Regions from separate parts of the Mycobacterium sp. E2327 genome, predicted to be linked through region 2. Evidence: riboswitches for the same ligand, from Rfam matches in the RefSeq annotation. Region 2 holds a riboswitch; each other region holds the start of a gene.
What was found. Region 2 has a riboswitch for magnesium ahead of A5712_RS27125 (PPE family protein). Riboswitches for the same ligand answer to the same signal wherever they lie in the genome.
Positions count from the first base shown of each region.

Region 1: it holds a riboswitch for magnesium, as region 2 does, so the genes downstream of both, A5712_RS31145 (hypothetical protein) here and A5712_RS27125 (PPE family protein) in region 2, are expected to answer to the same signal.
Region 3: it holds a riboswitch for magnesium, as region 2 does, so the genes downstream of both, A5712_RS12515 (Rv1535 family protein) here and A5712_RS27125 (PPE family protein) in region 2, are expected to answer to the same signal.

Region 1 covers NZ_LZKE01000242.1:48,787-57,298, reverse strand. Annotated here, with positions in the region: gene A5712_RS27845 (hypothetical protein) at 1-429, opposite strand, end outside; gene A5712_RS27840 (NADP-dependent oxidoreductase) at 549-1,487, shown strand; gene A5712_RS27835 (NRAMP family divalent metal transporter) at 1,489-3,255, opposite strand; gene A5712_RS31145 (hypothetical protein) at 3,301-3,510, opposite strand; M-box (ykoK) riboswitch at 3,772-3,943, opposite strand; gene A5712_RS27830 (O-methyltransferase) at 4,055-4,714, shown strand; gene A5712_RS27825 (acyltransferase family protein) at 4,719-6,809, opposite strand; gene A5712_RS27820 (DUF1214 domain-containing protein) at 6,902-8,110, opposite strand; gene A5712_RS27815 (sugar phosphate isomerase/epimerase) at 8,135-8,512, opposite strand, start outside.
Region 2 covers NZ_LZKE01000233.1:8,147-12,827, reverse strand. Annotated here, with positions in the region: partial or broken gene A5712_RS27130 (PPE family protein) at 1-53, opposite strand, end outside; gene A5712_RS27125 (PPE family protein) at 1,017-2,222, opposite strand; M-box (ykoK) riboswitch at 2,613-2,784, opposite strand; gene A5712_RS27120 (PPE family protein) at 2,856-4,124, opposite strand.
Region 3 covers NZ_LZKE01000107.1:38,544-47,055, reverse strand. Annotated here, with positions in the region: gene pks2 (type I polyketide synthase) at 1-380, opposite strand, end outside; gene A5712_RS12530 (carboxymuconolactone decarboxylase family protein) at 1,418-1,981, shown strand; gene A5712_RS12525 (nitronate monooxygenase family protein) at 2,021-3,145, shown strand; gene A5712_RS12520 (TetR/AcrR family transcriptional regulator) at 3,142-3,783, shown strand; M-box (ykoK) riboswitch at 3,878-4,047, shown strand; gene A5712_RS12515 (Rv1535 family protein) at 4,333-4,563, shown strand; gene ileS (isoleucine--tRNA ligase) at 4,906-8,031, shown strand; gene A5712_RS12505 (hypothetical protein) at 8,157-8,512, shown strand, end outside.

The sequences.
Region 1 (8,512 bases), on a different contig from region 2:
CGCGCCGTTGGAGCCGATATCGATCGGCTGCCAGGTCCCGCTGACCTTGCCCGCGTAGTTGGCCTTGGTGTTCTCGACTCCCGCCGCGGCCACCTTCGGATCGGCGACGATCAGGATCGTGTCGCCGATCCGGCGGCTGTTGTCGGCATTGGCGAACAGTTGCGCGACGCCCGCGGCGTTGTTCGGGTTGAGCACCGGCGGTTGGGGAGTGGTGAAGTCGCCGCCGATGTCGCTGGCCTTGATCAGCAAGTTGCTGTAATCGGTCTGCTGTCCGGGCGACGGGCTCGTCACCGCGCTCGAACTGGTCGGGCCACTGCCCGGTAGCGATGTGGAGGGCGAACTGTGGTGGTAGTCACCGCAGCCGGTGGTTGCGGCGCCGACGACCGTGGCGACCGCCCAGCCGGCGACGCTGATCCGAGCGAGCTCCATGGGTTCCCTCCCTGTCCAGTCCGCGGCGCCTGACGCTACTGCGAAATGCGGGCAGGAACAAGAGCAGGCCACGCCTATGCTGGCGGGGGCGAGGCCTATTCGTGGCGTGAGGGGGAAAGATGACGGCAGGAACGGCGCGAGCAGTACGGTTCGACCGTTATGGGGGCCGCGACGTCCTCTACGTGGCGGACGTGGACATGCCGTCGCCCGGCCCGGACGAGGTCGTGGTCGAGGTTCGCGCCGCCGGGATCAATCCCGGCGAGGCCGCCATCCGAAGCGGTGCCATGCATGACATGTTCCCCGCCACCTTTCCGTCCGGCGAGGGCAGCGACCTTGCCGGGGTGGTGACCGCCGTGGGACCGGGAGTGACGGCGTTTTCCGTCGGCGACGAAGTTCTTGGGTTCAGCTTCCGCCGCTCCAGCCACGCCACGCATACCGCCGTCCCGGTTGATCAACTAATTCGCAAGCCTCCCGAATTGAGTTGGGAGGTCGCGGGTTCGCTGTACGTGGTCGGCGTGACGGCCTACGCCGCCGTTCGCGCCGTCGACCCCAAACCGGGCGAGACGGTCGCCGTTTCGGCGGCGGCGGGAGGGGTCGGCAGCCTCGTCGTGCAGCTCTTGGTCCTGCGCAAGGCGGTGGTGCTCGGTATCGCCGGGCCCGGCAACGCCGACTGGCTACGCGCCCACGGCGTCACCCCGGTCGAGTACGGCGACGGCCTGGCCGACCGGCTGCGAGAGGCGGCGCCCGGCGGGATCGACGCGCTCATCGATCTGTTCGGCCCCGACTACGTCCAGCTCGCCGTGGATCTCGGCGTCGCGCCCGATCGGATCGAGACCATCATCTCGTTCCAGAAGGCCGGCGAGGTCGGCGCCAAGACCGAGGGCAGTGTGGACGCGTCGACGCCGGAAGTGCTCGCCGAGATGGCCGACCTGATCGCCACCGGCACCATCGATTTCGAGGTCGCCGGCAGCTACCCGCTGGATCACGTCGCCAACGCCTTCGAGGAACTCGAAAAGCGGCACACCCGTGGCAAAATCGTGCTGCTGCCGAACGGTTGACTCACAGCGACGTGGCCGGCTCGATGATGCCGGCCTGCACGATCTTGATGATCACGAACACGACGGCCACGACCAGATAGCCCCGCAGGGTCAACAGCCCGGCCCGCCGGATCGGCGACATCACCGGCCTGTCCAGCATGGCGAGGTTGGGGGTCTGCCAGTGCGCCCGGTCCTGCCGGCGCACCGCCCGCCGCTCGGCGCGCGTGAGGAGCGGCGCGTCGTCGAGTTCGTCAACCTCCTCGGGATCCAGGCCACCGCCGAGCGTCCCCGCAACGGCTTCCGCGTCGCGCCGGTCCCGGTGCCACCGGCCAGCGACGATCGCGACGGCCCCGCCCACGATCCCGATCGCGGCACCGACCGCGAGACCGGCCTCGATGGTGCCCGTGGACAGGCCCGGGAAGAAGGTCGTCGCGGTCAGCGCAAGCGACAAGACCACCAGACACCACACGACGGCCCACGCGATGATGTTCTGCCGCACCGTGTTTACCCACGGCCCGAGCACCGCCCGGTCGTTGCAGAGCAGGACCAGGAACACCGTCGCCGAGGGCAGCAGGACGCCCGCGAGGGCCTGCACGCCCTGGGTCACCAGGCCCAGGACATGGTCCGGGCTGAACGCGACGGCGGCGGACACCGCCAGCAACACGGCGTACCCGCCGTAGAACAGCGGAGCCTCGCTGACCTTCCAATGCAGCGAGTGCCGCTTGCCCAACGCGTCACCGACGGCATACGTGGTGGCCAGCCCGATCGCGTTGGCGCCGATCAAGGACGCGTCCAGCAGGATGATCGCGAACAGCGCGCCCACCGTCCCGCCGAGATGCCGGGCCAGGCCCGCGGCCACCGCACCCGCGTCGGTGAAGCCGCCGACGTCGCCGGTGCCGGCCAACCCGAACGCGGTCACCGCCATCAGGGCCGTCGCGCCGACCATGACGACGACGATCCCGATGATCAGATCGGCTCGGGCATAAGCGATCCAGCGGGTAGTGATGCGCTTGTCCACCACATTGGACTGCTGAAAGAACAGCTGCCACGGCGCGACCGTGGTGCCCACTATCGCGACGACGAGCAACAGCACGGTGGAGTTGAGCCCGCCCGGGAACTGCGGCACCAGCCCGCCCGCCGTTCCTTTCAGCGTGGGGTGCGCCATCAACACCATCGGAATGATGAGCACGTTCACCGCGATCAGCAGGAACATCAGGCCCTCCCAGCGGCGGAACGAGCCCCCGGCCACCACGGCGAACAGCAATACCGCGGCGGCCGGGATCGCGATCGCCTTGGGGCAGCCCAAGAACCCGAGTGCCAGTGCTACTCCGATGAATTCGGTGACGATCGTCAGCGCGTTGAGGATCAGCAGATCACCGACGCTGAAGGCGCCCCAGAACTTGCCGAACCGCTCGAAGATCAGCCGCGCGTGGCCGACCCGGGTGACCGCGCCCAGCCGCAGCACCATCTCCTGGTTCACGTACAGCACGGGGATCAGCATTGCCAGCGTCCACAGCAGCCCCATCCCGTAGTTCTGCCCCGCCTGCGCGTACGTCGCGACGCCGCCGGCATCGTTGTCCCCGACCATCACGATCAGCCCGGGGCCGGTGATGACCATCAGCGTCCGCAGCCGCCGCCAGCGGCCACCGCTACCCGGGTGTGCGGCGTCCCGGTGGATGCGGCCGAAGGCGCCGACGATGTCGCCGGCGTGCGCCGAATCCAGCACGGCTTGGCTTGGCGCCTCGGACGTACCCAGGTCGCCGCGGGGCTCGGTCGAGATCGACGTCATCGAATCCTCGCTATCTCCGAACAGGTTCGGGCTCGGGCTAGCGAATCACCGCCGGTTGCCGTCCGGCGGATGGCCGCCCAGCGAGGCCGAGATGACCGCGATCGGCGTCCGCGAGACATAGAGGTTGGCCCGCTCCTGCGGAGTCAGCGTGCTGCGCGCGTGCAGCTTGCCGACCAAGAGTCGGCCGATTCGTAGCATCGACCGGCCGCGTCCCCGCTGCGGACCGGTAAGGCGTTGTGCAACAACAAAAGCCATGATCGTCTCCTGTCGGGAGGTCCGATCGGCTCCTGGCATGACCCTAGGCGCCCGCAATGCGCTTGCTGCGCAGCGGTATTGGTCGCCCGAGGAAATCAGGCGGCGAAGAGAATGCCGGAACCGGATCGGGACAAGACGGAATTGGGATACGGACTGTCGCCGGGACTCATCTCGCCCTCACCTCCTCACGGCCGGGACACACGCGGGTGTCGTCACATTCACCTGAACGGAAGAGGCGAAATGACCGGCGGAGCACCACCGGTCGCACCCCTCTCGTCGGAGCTTCGGCACTGCACGGCGTATCCGAAAGTTCCGGAAGCCACTTGGGCTCAACCCTTGGGTCCGGGAAGAGCTGTCCTGACCCGGGGCGTCTCTCGACGTTCGGGGTCAGTGGCCTGTATCCGTGCAGACGCCTCACCTACCGAGGTGCTTGCCCGTCCATCTTGCACCGCGACCCAATGGGCGTCAAATTACTTTACGCAACCATTACGTTGGTTTCTGTTAACCCACGGGCCCATCGACCGTCGCGACTACGCTCGAAACCATGGCTAATACTTTGCAGGCGCCCAAGGTCGCGACGGTGCTCGACCGGATGTACACCGAAACGAAAAATCAAATGTCGCGGTTGCGGGAAAGGATCGGCGATTTCGACCGGCCGATGAGCGCGCAGGAGCGCGCCGACGCGATGAGCGAGTTTTACATTCCGGTGACACCGGAATCCGGCCGCCTGCTCTACGCGCTGGTGCGGGCGACCCGGCCGGCCACGATCGTCGAGTTCGGCATGTCCTTCGGAATCTCCGCGGTTCACCTGGCCGCGGCGGTACGCGACAACGGCACCGGCCGGGTGGTGACCACCGAGCTCAGCGCCAGCAAGATCGCCGCGGCCAAACAGACGTTCGCCGAGACCGGCCTGGACGACGTGATCACCATTCTGGAAGGAGACGCCCTGACCACGCTGGACAAGCTCGACGGTTCGGTCGATTTCGTCCTGCTCGACGGGTGGAAGGACCTCTACCTTCCGGTGATCGAGCTACTCGAACCGCGCCTGTCGACCGGCGCGCTGATCGTCGCCGACAACGCCAGCGCCGCGGACACCCAGCCCTACCTCGACCGGGTGCGCGACCCGGACAACGGCTACGTCAGCTTCAACTTCCTCGTCCGGGAAAGCGACAGCATGGAAATCAGCTGCCGCACCGGCGATTAGGCGCCTAGCGCAGGGATTCCTCGAGCCAGGGCGTCAGCCATTTCACCCCTTCGGGGGTGAGGTGGACGCCGTCGCTGCGCACCTTGATGCCGTCGACCTTGGTCGTGTAAACGCCGTCCGGGCACAGCTTCTTGTTGAGGTCGAGGATTTGGACGCCGGTGTGCTGGGCGATCGTCTTGCGCAGCATGGCATTCCAGAGGTTGACCCGGTCGGGCTGGTCCTCCGGATACAGCCGGCCGTCCGGCTTCTCACCGCCCCGGCTGTACGGCACCGTCGCCACCACCACACGAACACCGTTGGCGCTCAGGATGTTCAGCGCTCGCTGCAACTCGCCGTTGAGGTAAGCGTCGAAGGTCGGATCGCCGATATGTGTCCATTGCCCCTCGTTGACCCGATCGACCGTCTCCCAGCGGCCGATGATCAACAGCGCGACGTCTGGCTGGTCCTGGCCGAGCTGCGCCGACCACCTGATGGGCCAGCCGTCGCATTCGGGCCGCTGCTCAAGGGTTTGGCCGATGTACCGATAGGGCGTGCCGCGCACCAGGCTGCAGCCGATGACGGTGTGGTCGAGGAACGCGAAGCCGGGCGTCGGCGGCAGGTAGTGCATCCAGGTCCACCCGATCGAGTCGCCGAACACCGAAACGGTGAAGGGCCGGTGGGGATCGCGGGGCGCGGGGCGGCCACCGCCCGGCGGGGAAGGCGAGACCGCGGCCACCGCCGAGACCCCCGGGGGCAGGCCCTCGCGCAGGCCGGGCCCGGTGCCCACCGGGACCACCAACAGCGTCACCGCGGCGGCGCTGGCCACGGTCGCCGCCGCGAGCGGCAACAGCGGCACCCGCGCCGGCCGCCACCGGCGGATCGGTTGTTCGATCAGCCACCAGGACGCGGCGGCGACCACCACCGTGGCGGCGCACCGCGCGCCGAACAGCGGCAGGCCGGACCATCCGGTGCGTTCACCGCTGAGGGCCAAAAAGATCGGCCAGTGCCACAGGTACACGCCGTAGGAGATGGTGCCCAGCCACACCAGCGGACGCAGGGCCAGGATGCGGGCGATGGCGCCGCGCTGTTCCATCGCCACCGGGGCGACCACGAGGACGGACGCGACCGCGACCCCGATCAGCAGGCCGTGGCGAAACTCACCGGCGCGGCCCGACGCGAAGTGGGTCGCCGCCGCCAACCCGGCCACGCCGAGCAGCGGCAGGAAGCGGGCGACCCGCCGTCCCCACCGGCTGCGGATCAGGCACCAGCCGCGGTTCATCGACGGCCAATCCCGCACCAGCAGTGCCGCCGCGGCGGCGCCGGTGAGCAACGCCTCCGCACGGGTGTCGGTGCCGAAATAGATTCGGTCCCTCGTCGAGTCGGAGGCCAGGACGATGGCGAGGGCCGCGGAAGCGAGCGCGCCGGTGCTGGCGATCAGGAAGGTGGCGAACCGCACCCCGCCGACGGTGGCCCGCCGAAAGTACCGGCGGGCCCGCGCGGCCAACAGCAGGGTCACCGCGATGAGCAGGACCGGCCAGATGAAGTAGTACTGCTCCTCCACCCCAAGCGACCAGGTGTGCTGCAGCGGCGACGGCGGGGCGCCCTGGGTGAAGTAGTCGGTGTTTTGGGCGACGAACCGCCAATTCGCCACCCACAGGAACGCGGCGATCGCGTCGGCGCGTAATCCGGTGAGCGACTGGCTCGGCAGGAGCTCGCGGGCCGCGCCCACGGTGAGCACCATCAGCACCAGGGCAGGCAGCAGCCGTCGTGCCCGCCGAATCCAGAAGCCGGTCAGCTCAATTCGGCCGGTGCGCTGGAGCTCGTCGAGCAGCAGCGAGGTGATCAGGAATCCGCTGAGGACGAAGAAGATGTCGACGCCGATGAACCCGCCCGCGACACCGGGGATGCCGCCGTGCCCGACGAGCACCAGCGTGACCGCGATCGCGCGAAGCCCGTCCAGCGCCGGAATGCCGCTGCGCCGTTCGGGTTGATCCCAGATCGCGATCCGGCCGGCGCGGCGCACCGGGGCGACCCATCGCGGCCGACGAGCAGAACGCGCCGGTGCGGGGTTCCTCCCGCCCGGTTCAGTGTCCGCCGTTAACGCGCCCTGGCCCATGCCGATGCGTCGCTGCCCCTCCTCGTGATCGCAGCCAGCCTAGTTGCGCGGGAGCCCGGATAGCCGGAAAGACACGCGCGTCCGGGGCCGCATCAGAGGGGAAATCGGTTACGTATCCCGTTGAAGCGCTCCCACATCAGCGCGGTGCGTTCGGCGCTGGTGACACGCGCGGTTTCCGGCGGTAACGCGCGCGCGAGGTCGGCGTGTTTGACGAGCCGGGTCGTCAGCGTCGCGGGCTGACCCGCGAGCATGTGCCGGTAGGTGAGGTTCCCGCGCTCGAATCCCTGGGTGTCGATCCAGTTGTGCAGGCCCGGGTCCCGGTGCGCCAGAATCAGTCTGACTTTGCCGTCGTGGTCGACCGATGCGCGGCTCGGGGTGTAGCTGACCGGTCGGTAGAGGAAGTCCATGCTGGTGAAGTAGGCCCCCATGTTCGTGATCATCCACAATCCCTCGTGGGCGTCGAACTCGACGATGAGGGCGTCGTCGGGGCCCAGTTCCCAGTACATGTTGGCGGCGGCCCGGCCGCGCTTGGCGTCCGCGTCGGACGCGTCCGGGCGAGGGAACCGGTTCGGATGTTCACCGTCGACGCCGCCGTGGGTGAACGGGAACTCGGGCCAGTCGCTCATCAGCCCGGTGACGAAATCACCCGCCCAACGCATGGCCGCGACCATGGTGTCGGGGGTGGGCAGCGGCTTCGGCGAGGTCATGTCGACGCGCTCGATCCGCATCCGGGCGGGACGCTCGTCCCAGCGGTCGAAGCCCTGGCGGATGAACAGCTTGCGCGACTGCGCGGTGGTCGGCAGCCAATTCGGGCCGCGCTCGGGGCCGCCGATATACAGCTCGAAGGTGCCGTCCGCCTCGACTCGGAGCTGGTGGCCGAGCAGGTTGACCTCCGGCACGTCGCCGAACGGCTCGTGCAAGACGTGCGGGCCGTCCGGGCGGGCCCCCTGCACGGTGATGTTGAAAAAGGGCGCGGTGCCGCGGGTTCCGGTGATCCGGTAGGTCGAATCGCCGTCGATCCAGGCCTGCTGGTAGGTGAAATCGGCGCAGTCCCCGCCCAGTTTCCTGGTCGGGTTGCAGAAGGCGTGCAGCACCGGATAGCGCGTGTCGCGGGTTTCCAGGGCCAGATCGAACGCCTGCCCCAGGTTCTGGGTGAGGAAGCGGAACGCGTCGGCGCGCTGCACGCCGGAGGGCGCGTTGAAGTCTTTGAACGCCTGCTTGCCGGCGGCCTTCAATCGCTCGCAGAATTCGTCCCACGCGCGGTCGAGCGCCGCGTCGTCCGCCCCGTCACCGAAAGCCACCGCACCCCTTCCTTTCTCGGCTGCTCAGCCGTCGAGCCCGTCGAGCATCGCGCGCACCGTTGCGCACGCCCGCCCGGCCGCCGCCAACCTGCCCTCCGCGTCGATGCGGGGGCCGAGCAACTCCAGGTCGAAACCGAACCGGTAGCCCCCGGCCAACGCCTGGGCCACGAACGATTCGACCGGAATCACGCCGTCGCCGGGTACCGCGCGGGCGGGTAGGGCCCGGTCGCCCAGCACGTAATCGCTCAGCTGGATCAGTTGCGTGCGGGGCAGCGCCTGCCGCAGCAGGCCCGCGAGATCGGCTTCAGCCCAGCAGTGAAACAGGTCGATGCAGATGCCGAGCCCCGCCAGCTCGGCGAGGGTGATCGTGTCACGCAGGCTGTGCGCGAAATGGATGTCGGC
Region 2 (4,681 bases):
CCGACATACATCCGCCCCGAGTTGATCTCCGGTGGTAGCGCCCCGAAATCCAACATCTATTTACTCCGCTCCCCTCGAGTGGCCGCCATGTTAGGCGCGGCTTGCCGGCCCGTCCGCAACCGCGCGGCAGCTCTAATGGAATCCATGGAATCCGCTGTTGAATTCACGCATTGATTGGACGTGTATGAGGACGACAGGGTTCCACACTCCTAATCACAATGTGTCAGCGGCGGCGGTCCGCCCGGCGTTCAGGCGGCGCTGCCTAATGTAGCGATCATCGTGATTGGAACGTATTCGTGGCACGTTCCAGGGATGTAATAGTAAAGTAAACGACAAGTGTCACCGCTCGAATATGCCTGTGAGAATGCTGCTGGTCAGCTAACGCCTGCCACCCCAAAAGACGTTGTCCAGGTTATCAGTAGCCGATTCCCAGCAACCGGCCAGAAATGGGGCTGAAGTTTGCCGTACTTTTCGCATAATAGGCTAGACGACCGGCGGCTGCCGGCCGTTAATCGTTGCTAACGCGGCGCAACAATTAATGTGCCCGCATTCGCCGCTATTCCACACCGTTAAGCAATTAACATATTCGACAAGTATGCACTGTCTTAATGCCAATAGTTCTCGAGTTCGCCAGCGCTTGTCGCGGGGGTTGGCTCGAGCGCTCACCGTGATTCTTGTGAAATTCAATTAATCCCAGGTCGGGCCGACAGCGCCGTCGGCGTTCGCCACGTTGCTCCGGACCGTCGGCATCCTTTGCCAGCGCGCGTTCGCCTTGGCCCTGGCATCCTCAGCGACTCCTTCGCCGAGTGGATAGTTTTTCGTCATCTGGTGCTTCCCTGAATTTCACCTAGCGTACGCATTTGCCGCTGGTGGAACGCTGATTTGCTGCTGGAAGTTTGCTGTGAGCCGGATGCGGCCGATTTGCGGTGCTCATCACCCCGGACAGGCGCCCGCGAGGCATGATCGCGAGGTTGCGGAAAGCTCAATCCGCGCGAGTAACCCGTGTGAGGTGAGCTCTAGCCGGCCGCCGGGGGCCGCGAGACGAAGGTAGGACGGAAGCCGTATTGCGGCACGGCGCGCCCGTAGGGTTGCGCACCCGTGGCCCCGATCGGCATGCCGGGCATGCCGGCCGCCATGGCCGGGGGTGCCACCATGGGCGTGCCGCCGAGCGACGAGGCCAGCGGGCCGGCCAGCGGCGCGGGCGCGGTCCAGCTCGGCGGCACCGACAGCGCGCCGATCATCGGCGCGTGGCCGACGCCGGCCGCCACGGCATTGCCGACGCCCTCGACGGCAGGACCGGCCGCCGCCGCACCGATCGCGTCGCCGACCGCTTGGCCCGCGGCGTCGGCCGCGTCGCCCGCGGCGGCCCCCTGGCCCAGCAGGCCCAGGAATGGGGCCAGCGTGTTGCTGGGCATGTAGAACCCGGACGAGAAGGCGGTGTTCCAGATGTTGGCGTTGGGCCCCCACTGTGCCCAAAGGCCGTCCAGCGTGGCGGATCCCGACCCGGATCCCGTCAACAGGCCCACGATCTCCGACGCAGGCGTCTGCGCCGATGCCGGCGACGCCAGCCCCTGCAGTGCGGAGGGCAGCGTGGACATCAGCTGTGCCAGCGTGCCCTGTTGCGCCCCGGCCGGAGTGGCGATGGCCTGGGCCACCGCGGCCGACTGTGCGTCAGGCCCACCGGGGCTGGTCGTCTGCTGCGGCTCGCTGAACTGGCTCAGCTGGGCGGCGACCGCCGACGAGGCGGCGTAGCCGTACATCGCGGCCGCGTCTTGGGCCCACATTTCGGCGTACTGGGCCTCCGTCGCCGCGATCGCCGGGGTGTTCTGACCGAGGATGTTGGTGGCGATCAGCGCCATCAGCTGGGCGCGGTTGGCCGCGATGACGGGCGGCGGCACCGTCTGGGCGAAGGCGGCCTCGTAGGCCGCCGCGGCGCCCTCGGCCTGTGCGGCGGTCTGCTCGGCCTGCTCGGCCGTCGTGCCCAGCCAGGCCGCGTATGGAGCGGCGGCGGCGGCCATCGCCACCGACGCCGGGCCGTGCCATTCTTCACCGGTCAGCGCCGTCAGCACCGCGCCGTAAGACATTGCGGTGGAGCGCAATTCGGCGGCGAGCCCGTGCCAGGCCGACGCGGCGGCCAGCATCGGGCCCGAGCCCGCTCCGGAGTACATCCGGCCGGAGTTCACTTCCGGTGGGAGCAGTGCGAAATCGAGTGCAGCGGTCATCGTTGGCCCCTTCCCCTAATGGGCCGCGCGGGTGGCGTGGGTGCTGATTGTGTTGTGGCTACGGCGAAGTCCGCCGGACGTGCGAAGACAAGCGACATCGGACTACTCCTCGCGGAAAGAGGGTGACCCGTGCCGGCCGGCAATTGTGGCTGGTTTCAGCGCAATTCACGGACGCGGTCCGCTAGGGCGGACGCGTCCGTACGAGGTCTGTCGGGGTTAGCCGTTCAGACGGTCAGAAAGGGGCCGGGGCCGGATCGAACCGAAATGGTCGATTTGGAATACGGACTATCGTCGAGACTCATTTCGCTCTCACCTCCTCACAGCCTGGGCACACGGGGATGCCGTTATGTCGCACACCGGGGAGAAGGGCCCGGGCTGAAACTCCCGGAGACCGCACCCCTCTCGTCAGAGCTTTGGCACCACACGGCGTATCCGATCTGAGCCGGAAGCCACTTGGGCTCAACCCTTAAGCCGGGAAGAGCTGTCCTGACCCTGGGCGTCTTTCGACGTTCGAGGTCAGTGGCCTGTATCCGTGCAGACGCCTCACCTAGCGAGGTGCTTGCACAGGCCATCGTGGCACCCGGACGGTAGATCAGTCAAACCAACTGCCACACGCTCGCAACAAGCCCGTTGTCACCCGGCGGCCGGCGGACGCGGCATCACCGTCACGCGGAAGCCGTAGCGGGGGCCGTGGCCGTAGCCACCTCCGGCCGTGGCGGCGGGCATGCCCGGCATACCGGGAATCGCTCCCGGGCCGGCCTGCACCGCGCCGGCGCCCGGGCCGACGGCGTTGGTCCAGCCACCCCCGGCGAACGTCGCCCCCGCGTGGTTCTCCACCTGGGCGGCCGCCGTCCAGGCTTGGGGCACGGACAACCGACCGACCAGCGTCGCCTGATTCGTGCCGCCCGAAATCGCTCCGCTCAGGTCGCCCGCTATGCCTGCCGGGGCGGCCCCAGGCGTCAACAGCGGCAACCATCCCGGATTCCCGGCGCCGGCGCCCATCGGTGGCAGCGCGGTGGCGCCGGGCGTCGAGGAGACCGCCACCGCGTTGATGTCCGACATCGCGGCCGTAACTGCCGGTTCGATGATGGCGGGGCTCACGTACCCGGCCGATACGAACCCGTTGACGAACGAGGAGTTCAAGAAGGTCCCGATCGCGTTGCCGTCCGCACCGTCCAAAAAATTCAGGATGGCGTCGAGGAATCCCGCCCCCGGGATGCTGGCCGCGGGATTCGCGGCGGCCGAGACCGGTGACGAGAGTCCTTGCAGCGCAGTCGGTATCGCGGACAACAGCTGGTCCATCGTCTGGGATCCGGTGCCCGCCGCGGTGCCGGTGGCTTGGCTGACCGCCGCGGCCTGGGCGGCCTGCCCGGCCGGATTGGTGGTCTGGATCGGTGGATCGAACGGCGTCAGCGTGGAGGCCGCCGCCGAGCTCCCCGCATAGCCGTACATCGCCGCCGCGTCCTGGGCCCACATCTCGCCGTACTGGGCCTCCGTGGCCGCGATCGCCGGGGTGTTCTGCCCGAGGAAGTTCGTCGCAACCAGCGCCGCGAGCAGGGCCCGGTTGGCCGCCACCTCCGCCGGGGGCACCGTCATCGCGAACGCCGCCTCGTAGGCCGCCGCCGCGGCCGCCGCCTGAGCGGACGCCTGCTGGGAGAGTCCCCCGGTGCTGGTCATCCACTGGACATACGGCTCCGCGGCGGCGCCCATCGAGGCGGAGGCCGGCCCCATCCACTCCTCGCTCGTCAGCCCGGTGATGACCGCGTCGTATGAGGCCGCCGTCGAACCGAGCTCCGCACCGAGCGCGGCCCAGGCCGTCGCGGCGGCCATCATCGGCGCCGAGCCCGGCCCGGCATACATCCGGGCGGAGTTGATTTCCGGTGGGAGTGCTCCGAAATCCATTGCCGCCACCCCCTTAACCGGCCGTCACGGTTTTGGCGGCCAGCATGGTCGCGTTGCGCTGTGATTTCCGTTGTGTTACAAAGAAATACATCGGACTTCTCCTTTAAAGAGCGGATAGTCCGACCCGGCTACGGGCAGGCGGCCGCCGAGCTATGTCGGGTGTTGCCGATTCAAACGGCGGCCAGCGCGCCACGACCGGATCGGAAAGAAACGGTCGTTGTTCTCATGCGTTAACGGTCAATTCGGCCAGTACGCCCACCTCCCGTCGTGGCCAGGGCGCTCACGGAAGTGCGCCACGGTTGCCCGAATCGGGACGAGACCCCCGGCGAAACCATGTGTGGGGCAAAAGCCGCCTGATTTCTAGGCGTCTTGCGACGATAGACCTAAATCCCCTTCTTAAGACCCATTTCCGCGGGGAAACTGTGCTCGGCGATGAGCATTGAGGATCATGGTGGCACCGGTGCCGACGCCCGGCAATGCGAACCGCTCATCCACCGAAAATTAATAGAAAGCTCATAGAACCCGACGGGGGTCCCGGACCGCGGCGGGAATCGAAA
Region 3 (8,512 bases), on a different contig from region 2:
TCGGTGGCGGCGTGGACGAATTGGTAGTCGCCGTAGTTCAATCCGACGAAAACGCCCGTTTCCTCGGCCATGGTGTCCTTGGTGAGGCCGGCATGTTCCATGGCCTCCCACGCGGTTTCCATGAGCAACCGGTGCTGGGGGTCCATCGCGGTGGCTTCTTTTTCGGTGATGCCGAAGAACTCGGGGTCGAAGTCACCGACGTTGTCCAGGAACGAGCCCCACTTGCAGACCGACCGGCCCGGGACGCCCGGCTCGGGGTCGTAGTAGTAGTCGACGTCCCAGCGTTCGGCGGGAATTTCCTTGACAAGGTCGTCGCCACGGAGCAACGCTTCCCAAAAGAGGTCAGGTGAGTTGATACCCCCTGGCAGCCGGCATGCCATCCCGATGACGGCAACCGGAGTCACGCCTGCCTTATCCACTGTCCTTCACCTCTCCTTGCCTATCCACAAGTTCCTATCACTGCTGCTCGCTCTTATCTGGGCTTCGAGAAATCTCGTCGAATTTTTTTGTGCGAGCTGGCAACTCCGCCGCAACGCGCAAAAAACCCACCGACCCCCGGATCGAAGCCCACCCGTAAGAACATGGCGCGATCAGCAGCGTAGCGGCTTCGCTTCTCACGCGTGGAAAAATCGTGCGAACGTACAAAAATTTAACAATGCCCTGGCCAGGGCCGGTCTACGTCGGGCTTGGTCGAAGGCCCAGACGCATACTTTTGGGACGGTATTTGGCCATAACGGCGTACCGCCGTCGCCCCCAGAGGCGCTGTCCGCCAAGGTGTCCGGCGTTTACCAGCCCGAACGGGCATGACCAGGGGCGTTGTCAGCGCGAGGCGCCGAGGGCGGGCTGAGGCAGCCCGACCCGCGTGGGTCGAGACGGAGACCAAATTGGGCGCACCGATGACCTGCATCGAGGATGCGTAATCACGCCATGCTAGGGGCTATTGCGAAACTCCGCAGGGAAATCGCTGAAATCTTTAAGATTGCAAGTTAAGTCCCAACTGAATTGTGGCGAGATTCATACTTTGTCGTGATTGGCGTGTCCGGTTCGGGACCGAACCGTGGCGGCTGGAGGAGGGCGTGGGCGCCGTCCAGGGGGACCGATCACGGTCCGATCACGGCAGCCCGCGGCTTTGAATTCATTCGCTGGCGAGGGACGGGCCGGGCCCGCGCGGCGAGCCGGCCCGAAGCCGTCGGCGTCGGGGTATCCACGTGGGCGTCAACGGCATTCGCGCGCGCGGCCCCGGCGCAGCTCGCGCCGGAACCGCGGTTTTCACCGCCCGGTTCCGCGTTGCGGCGTTGGGGCTCCGGGCTTTTCGTTCATGATTGTTCGCCTCCGACGGCTGCTGCCGCTGGCTACCATTGCCGGTGAACGCGAGGTGTCCACCAGTGGACGGAGTGCTCACACCATGACCCCACCTATTGGGCAAGCTCGGGTCCCCCGACTGCCGCTTGACGTGGCCAAAGCCGCCGCCGACGAGGCCGCGGTACCCGACTACATGGCGGAGCTCAGCATCTTCCAGGTTCTGCTCAACCATCCGCCGCTGGCGCGCGGCATCAACGACTTGCTGGCCACAATGCTCTGGCACGGCGCCCTGGACCCGCGGCTGCGCGAGCTGGTCATCATGCGGATCGGCTGGCTCACCGCGTGCGATTACGAGTGGACGCAGCACTGGCGGGTCGCGTCGGGGTTGGGCGTGAGCGCCGACGACCTCGTCGGCGTGCGCGATTGGCGCGGGTATGAGGGCTTCGGGCCGGCCGAGCGCGCGGTGCTGGCGGCCACCGACGACGTGGTGCGCGACGGCGCGGTGAGCGCCGAGAGCTGGGCCGCCTGCGAGCGCGAATTGCACGGCGATACAACGGTTCTCATCGAGCTGACCACCGCCATCGGGGCGTGGCGAATGGTTTCGTCGATCCTGCGCAGCCTCCAGGTCCCCTTGGAAGAGGGCGTGGCCAGCTGGCCGCCGGACGGCCGGTCGCCCTAACCGATTGACTTATCAGTCAGTAACTCTTAGCGTCGGGCGATGCGAACCAGGGTCGCCGAGATGCTCGGCGTTGAGTTTCCGATCTGCGCCTTCAGCCACTGTCGCGACGTGGTGGCCGCGGTAACCAACGCCGGCGGGTTCGGGATCCTCGGCGCCGTCGCGCACAGTCCGCAGCGCCTGCGCACCGAGCTCACCTGGATCGAGGAGCAGACGGGCGGCAAGCCCTACGGCGTCGACCTGCTGTTGCCGCCCAAGTACGTCGGTGCCGAGCAGGGCGGGATCGACGCCAAACAGGCGCGCGAGCTGCTGCCCGAGGAGCACCGCGCGTTCGTCGAGGACATCCTGTCCCGTTACGGCGTCGTGGTCCCCGCCGAGGAGCCGAGGGCGTCGGCCGGGGGCCTGAACATCTCGCCCAAGGGCTACGAGCCGCTGCTCGACGTGGCGTTCGAGCACGACATCCGCCTGATCGCCAGCGCGCTCGGGCCGCCGCCCGCCGACCTCGTCCAGCGTGCCCATGACCGGGGCGTCGTGGTGGCCGCGCTCGCGGGCACCACGCAACACGCGCGGCGGCACGCTGCCGCGGGCGTGGACCTGATCGTCGCGCAGGGCACCGAGGCGGGCGGCCACACCGGCGAGGTCGCGACCATGGTGCTGGTCCCCGAGGTGGTGGACGCCGTGTCGCCGGTCCCGGTTCTCGCGGCCGGCGGGATCGCGCGGGGCCGCCAGGTCGCCGCCGCCCTGGCGCTGGGGGCCGAAGGGGTGTGGTGCGGCTCGGTGTGGCTGACCACCGAAGAGGCCGAGACGGTCCCCGTGGTCACGGAGAAGTTCTTGGCGGCGAGCTCCTCGGACACGGTGCGCTCCCGGTCGATGACCGGGAAGCCGGCGCGGATGCTACGCACGGCCTGGACCGACGAGTGGGAGCGGCCCGACACCCCCGATCCGCTCGGCATGCCGCTGCAGACCGCGCTGGTCACCGGCTCTCAGGTGCGCATCAACCAGGCCGCGACCAATCCGGACTCCAAGGCGCGTGAGCTGGCGACGTACTTCGTCGGCCAGGTGGTCGGTTCGCTCGACCGGGTCCGCCCGGTCCGCTCGGTGGTGCTCGACATGGTGGAGGAGTTCATCGACACCATCGGCCGGCTCGATGGCCTGGTCGGTCCGTGACCAGCGCAACCCGCCGGCGCCGCGCGGTCAGCGACGAGGACAAGTCGCAGCGGCGCGAGCAGATCATGTCGGCCGCCAAAGAAGTGTTCGCGCGCAAGGGTTTTCATGCGACGACGATTGCCGACATCGCGAAGCGGGCCGGTCTGGCCTACGGCTCGGTCTATTGGTACTTCGACTCCAAGGACGAGCTCTTCCACGCGTTGATGGCGGCCGAGGAGGGCGCGCTGCGCGCCCATGTCGCTGCGGCGTTGGGGGCGCCGGGCGGGAACGCCGGGCAGGAGGAGTCGCTTCGGGTCGCGGTGCGGGCGACGCTGGAGTTCTTCGAGTCCGACAAGGCGACGGTCAAGCTGTTGTTGCGGGATCCTTGCGCGCTGGGCGAGCGCTTCGAAAAACATCTCGGCGGGATCTACGAGCGGTTCATCGACGACATCGAAAGCTTCATCGTCGCCGCCCAGGAGCGCGGCGAGGTGGTCACCGCCCCGCCGCGCATGGTGGCGTACACCCTTGCCGCGCTGGTGGGCCAGCTGGCGCAACGGCGGCTGAGCACCGACGACGACGTCACCGCTGCTCAGGTGGCCGATTTTGTGGTGGCGCTGGTGCTCGACGGGCTACGCCCGCGCGGCGGTGCAGCTTGTTAAATCCTGTGTGCCCGCGTAATGACTGCATAAAGATTCGGGCACACGGACGAGATCACATTGACCGTGTCGTGGCGGTCATGCATGATCGGTCGCGTATGCACCTCGTTAGGTGAGGCGTCTACACGAATACAGGCCACTGACCCCGAACGTCGAAAGACGCCCCGGGTCAGGACAGCTCCTCCCGGCTTAAGGGTTGAGCCCAGGTGGCTTCCGAGGAATCGGACACGTCGTGTAGTGCCAAAGCTCTGACGAGAGGGGTGCGGTTCTCCGGCGGTTCGCCGGTTTCTGTACTCCTTTTGGTGCGCGTGGATCGCGCGGGCAACCGCACGCGTCGTGACGTCGAGGAGGTGAGGGACGTATGAGTTCCAGCGATAGTCCGGATCGAAGTCCGGGCTGTGTTCCGTCCCGATCCGACCTGAAGCGCGACGTTCTCGGTTGAGTCGCCAACGCTAATCGGCTTACCCGCCAAGCGTTCTCGGATCGGAACCACAACGGGATGGGACACGTCAGTCCAGTCAACGTTCGTTTGAGTTCCGTCAGGAGACGATCATGACCGCAGTTCTGCACGACGAAGTCGTAACCGTCGCGCCCGCCCGCAAGCTGACCGTGGTGCGCGACACGACCCCGGCCCCCGCGCCCAAGAAGGCCACGCGTCGTGAGGGCACGACCATCGTCATCAGCGACCCGCTGGTGGACGGCGCCGCCCACTTCTTGGCCATCGGCGTGCGTCACGTGTACGCCGCGCTGTGGCGCGTTGGCGTGCTCGATGTCCGGGCCTAAGTGGCGATCACAAGCGCGGCGGAGCCGGGCGCAGTGGGTCGCCACCATCGGCACAACGCCTCCAAGGGGCTACCCGGTCGCAGGTCTTCCCTGAGACCAGGTAACCCCTTGGAGTGCAGGGTTTGAGTAGAATCGAGACACTGGCATCGATCCGGCGATCACCGGGGAGCCTTCGGAAGAACGGCCGGCAGGCTCAGTAGAACCGAACGGGTAGGCCCGTCACAGCCCTCATCGAGCGGTCGCGTGAGAGCGCGGCAAGCGGGGTGGTACCGCGGCGCTCGCGCACCTTGCGCGTCGTCGTCCCCGGCCTGAGCATGATGGCCACAGGAGACGACACAGATCGTGACCGAGAACGCTGACGTCAAGGCGTACCCGAAGCTGGCCGGCGGTGCGCCCGATTTTCCGGCGCTCGAAGTCGAGGTTCTCGACTACTGGGCGCGCGACGACACCTTCCGCGCCAGCATCGCCCGCCGCGACGGCGCCCCGGAGTACGTGTTCTACGACGGGCCGCCGTTCGCCAACGGGCTGCCCCACTACGGTCACCTGCTCACCGGGTATGTCAAGGACATCGTGCCGCGGTATCGCACCATGCGCGGCTACAAAGTGGAGCGCCGGTTCGGCTGGGACACGCACGGGCTGCCCGCCGAACTGGAAGTCGAACGCCAGCTAGGCATCAACGACAAGTCCCAGATCGACGACATGGGAATCGCCGCGTTCAACGATGCCTGCCGCGAATCGGTGCTGCGCTACACCGACGAGTGGCAGGCCTACGTGACGCGCCAGGCCCGCTGGGTCGACTTCGACAACGACTACAAGACGCTGGATCCCAGCTACATGGAGTCGGTGATCTGGGCGTTCAAACAGCTGTGGGACAAGGGCCTGGCGTATGAGGGCTATCGGGTGCTGCCGTACTGCTGGCGCGACGAAACCCCGCTGTCCAACCACGAATTGCGGATGGACGACGACGTCTACCAGAGCCGCCAGGACCCGGCCCTGACCGTCGGTTTCAAGGTAACCGGGGGTGAGCTCGACGGTGCCTATCTGTTGGTGTGGACGACGACACCGTGGACGCTGCCGTCGAACCTCGCGGTGGCCGTGAACCCCGAGGTGACCTATGTGGCGGTCGAGGCGGACGGCCGCCGCTTCGTGCTGGCGGAGGCGCGGCTGGCCGCGTACGCGCGCGAGTTGGGTGAAGAGCCGGACGTGCTGGGTACCTATCGGGGCGCGGACCTGCTGGGTCTGCGCTACGTTCCGCCGTTCCCGTATTTCATGGACACCCCCCACGCATTCCGGGTGCTGCCCGGAGACTTCGTGACCACCGAGGACGGCACCGGCATCGTGCACATGGCGCCGGCCTACGGCGAGGACGACATGGCGACCTGTGATGCGGCCGGCATCGTGCCCGTCACCCCGGTCGATTCGAAGGGCCGGTTCGACGCAAGCGTCCCGGATTACCAGGGGCAGCGCGTTTTTGACGCGAATCCGCACATCATCCGCGACCTGAAGAACGGCAGCGGTCCGGCGGCGGCCAACGGCGCCGTGCTGGTCCGCCACGAGACCTACGAGCACCCCTACCCGCACTGCTGGCGGTGCCGCAATCCGCTGATCTACCGGGCGGTGTCGTCGTGGTTCGTCGCGGTCACCGAATTCCGCGACCGCATGGTCGAACTCAACCAGCAGATCACCTGGTACCCCGAACACGTCAAGGACGGGCAGTTCGGAAAGTGGCTGCAGGGCGCGCGGGACTGGTCGATCTCGCGAAACCGCTACTGGGGCACGCCGATTCCGGTGTGGAAGTCCGATGATCCGGCCTACCCGCGGGTCGACGTGTACGGCAGCCTCGACGAGCTGGAACGCGACTTCGGGGTGCGTCCCACCAACTTGCACCGGCCCTACATCGACGAGCTGACTCGGCCCAACCCCGACGATTCCACGGGGCGCAGCACGATGCGGCGCATCCCCGACGTGCTCGACGTGTGGTTCGATTCGGGCTCGATGCCGTATGCGCAGGTGCATTACCCGTTCGAAAACCGCGACTGGTTCGACGGGCACTACCCGGGCGACTTCATCGTCGAGTACATCGGCCAGACACGCGGCTGGTTCTACACCCTGCACGTCCTGGCCACCGCGCTGTTCGACCGTCCGGCGTTCAAAACATGTGTCGCGCACGGCATCGTGCTCGGCTCCGACGGCCAGAAGATGAGCAAGTCGCTGCGCAACTACCCCGACGTCTCGGAGGTGTTCGATCGCGACGGCTCCGACGCGATGCGGTGGTTCCTGATGGCCTCGCCGATCCTGCGCGGGGGCAACCTGATCGTCACCGAACAGGGCATCCGCGAAGGCGTCCGTCAGGTGCTGCTGCCGATGTGGAACGCCTACAGCTTCTTGGCCCTTTACGCGCCGAAAGTCGGCAACTGGCGCACGGATTCGGCCAACGTGCTGGATCGCTACATCCTGGCCAAGCTGGCGGAGCTGCGCGACGACCTCACCGAGTCGATGGATGTCTGCGACATCTCGGGGGCCTGCGAACAGCTGCGCCAGTTCACCGAGGCGCTGACGAATTGGTATGTGCGACGGTCGCGTTCGCGGTTCTGGGAGGAAGACGCCGACGCCATCGACACGTTGCACACCGTGCTGGAGGTGACCGCCCGCCTGGCCGCCCCGCTGTTGCCGTCGGTGACGGAGATCATCTGGCGCGGTCTGACGTTCGAGCGCTCGGTGCATTTGACCGATTGGCCGGACGCGGACGCGCTGCCCGCGGATGCCGGCCTGGTCGCCGCCATGGATCAGGTCCGGGAAGTCTGCTCAGCGGCGTCGTCGTTGCGCAAGGCGAAGAAGCTGCGGGTGCGTCTGCCGTTGCCGAAACTGACCGTGGCCGTTGAGAATCCGCAGCGGCTCGAGCCGTTCGTCGACCTGATCGCCGACGAGCTCAACGTCAAGCGGGTCGAACTGACCGACGCGATCGACACGTACGGCCGGTTCGAGCTCACCGTCAACGCGCGGGTGGCCGGGCCGCGGCTGGGCAAGGATGTGCAGGCGGCGATCAAGGCCGTCAAGGCCGGCGAGGGCGTCGTCAACCCCGACGGCACCCTGACGGCGGGTCCCGCGGTGCTGCAGCCCGACGAGTACAGCTCCCGACTGGTGGCCGCCGATCCCGATTACACCGCGGCGCTTCCCGACGGGTCCGGTCTGGTGGTTCTCGACGGCACGGTGACCCCGGAACTGGAGGCGGAGGGCTGGGCGAAGGACCGGATCCGGGAGCTGCAGGAACTGCGCAAGTCGACCGGGCTGGACGTGTCCGACCGCATCAGCGTGGTGATGTCGGTGCCCGGCGAGCGGGCCGACTGGGCGCAGACGCACCGCGACCTGATCGCGGGGGAGATCCTCGCCACCAGCTTCGAGTTCGGCGAGCCCGCCGATGGCTCGGAGATCGGCGACGGCGTGCGGGTGAGCATCACGAAAGCCTGAGCCGACGCGGGCGCAAAAAACTTCTGAAAAAAGTTCCGAAAAAACTGTCCGGTGTGGCGGGGCTAGCTGCTCCTACCTGTGACGGCGGCCCAACGGGGGCCGCAACCACAGTTAAGGAACGCACCATGAGCACCATCGAAGACTTCCAGTCCGCTACCTTCGCCGCCATCCCGCACGAGGACCTCACGGTCGCCGAGGCGTGGGCGTCGAGCCCGTTGGGTGACCCCTCGATCGAAGACGGATCCCTGTCGGAACCCGCAAACTTCGAGGACTTCCCGCCCACTACGGTGACCGAGCAGCCGCGCTCGCGGGCCACGACCGTCCTGATCGCCGCGGCCGTGATCGCCGGGCTCGGAGTGGTCGGCGGGCTGGGCATGATGCTCATCAACGGGACGGGCTCGAAGCAAGAGAAGCCGGCCGTCGTCGTGCCGAACTCAAATGTGAGTCCGATTTCGCCCCAGTCCGCCGCCGCGGTCGCGCC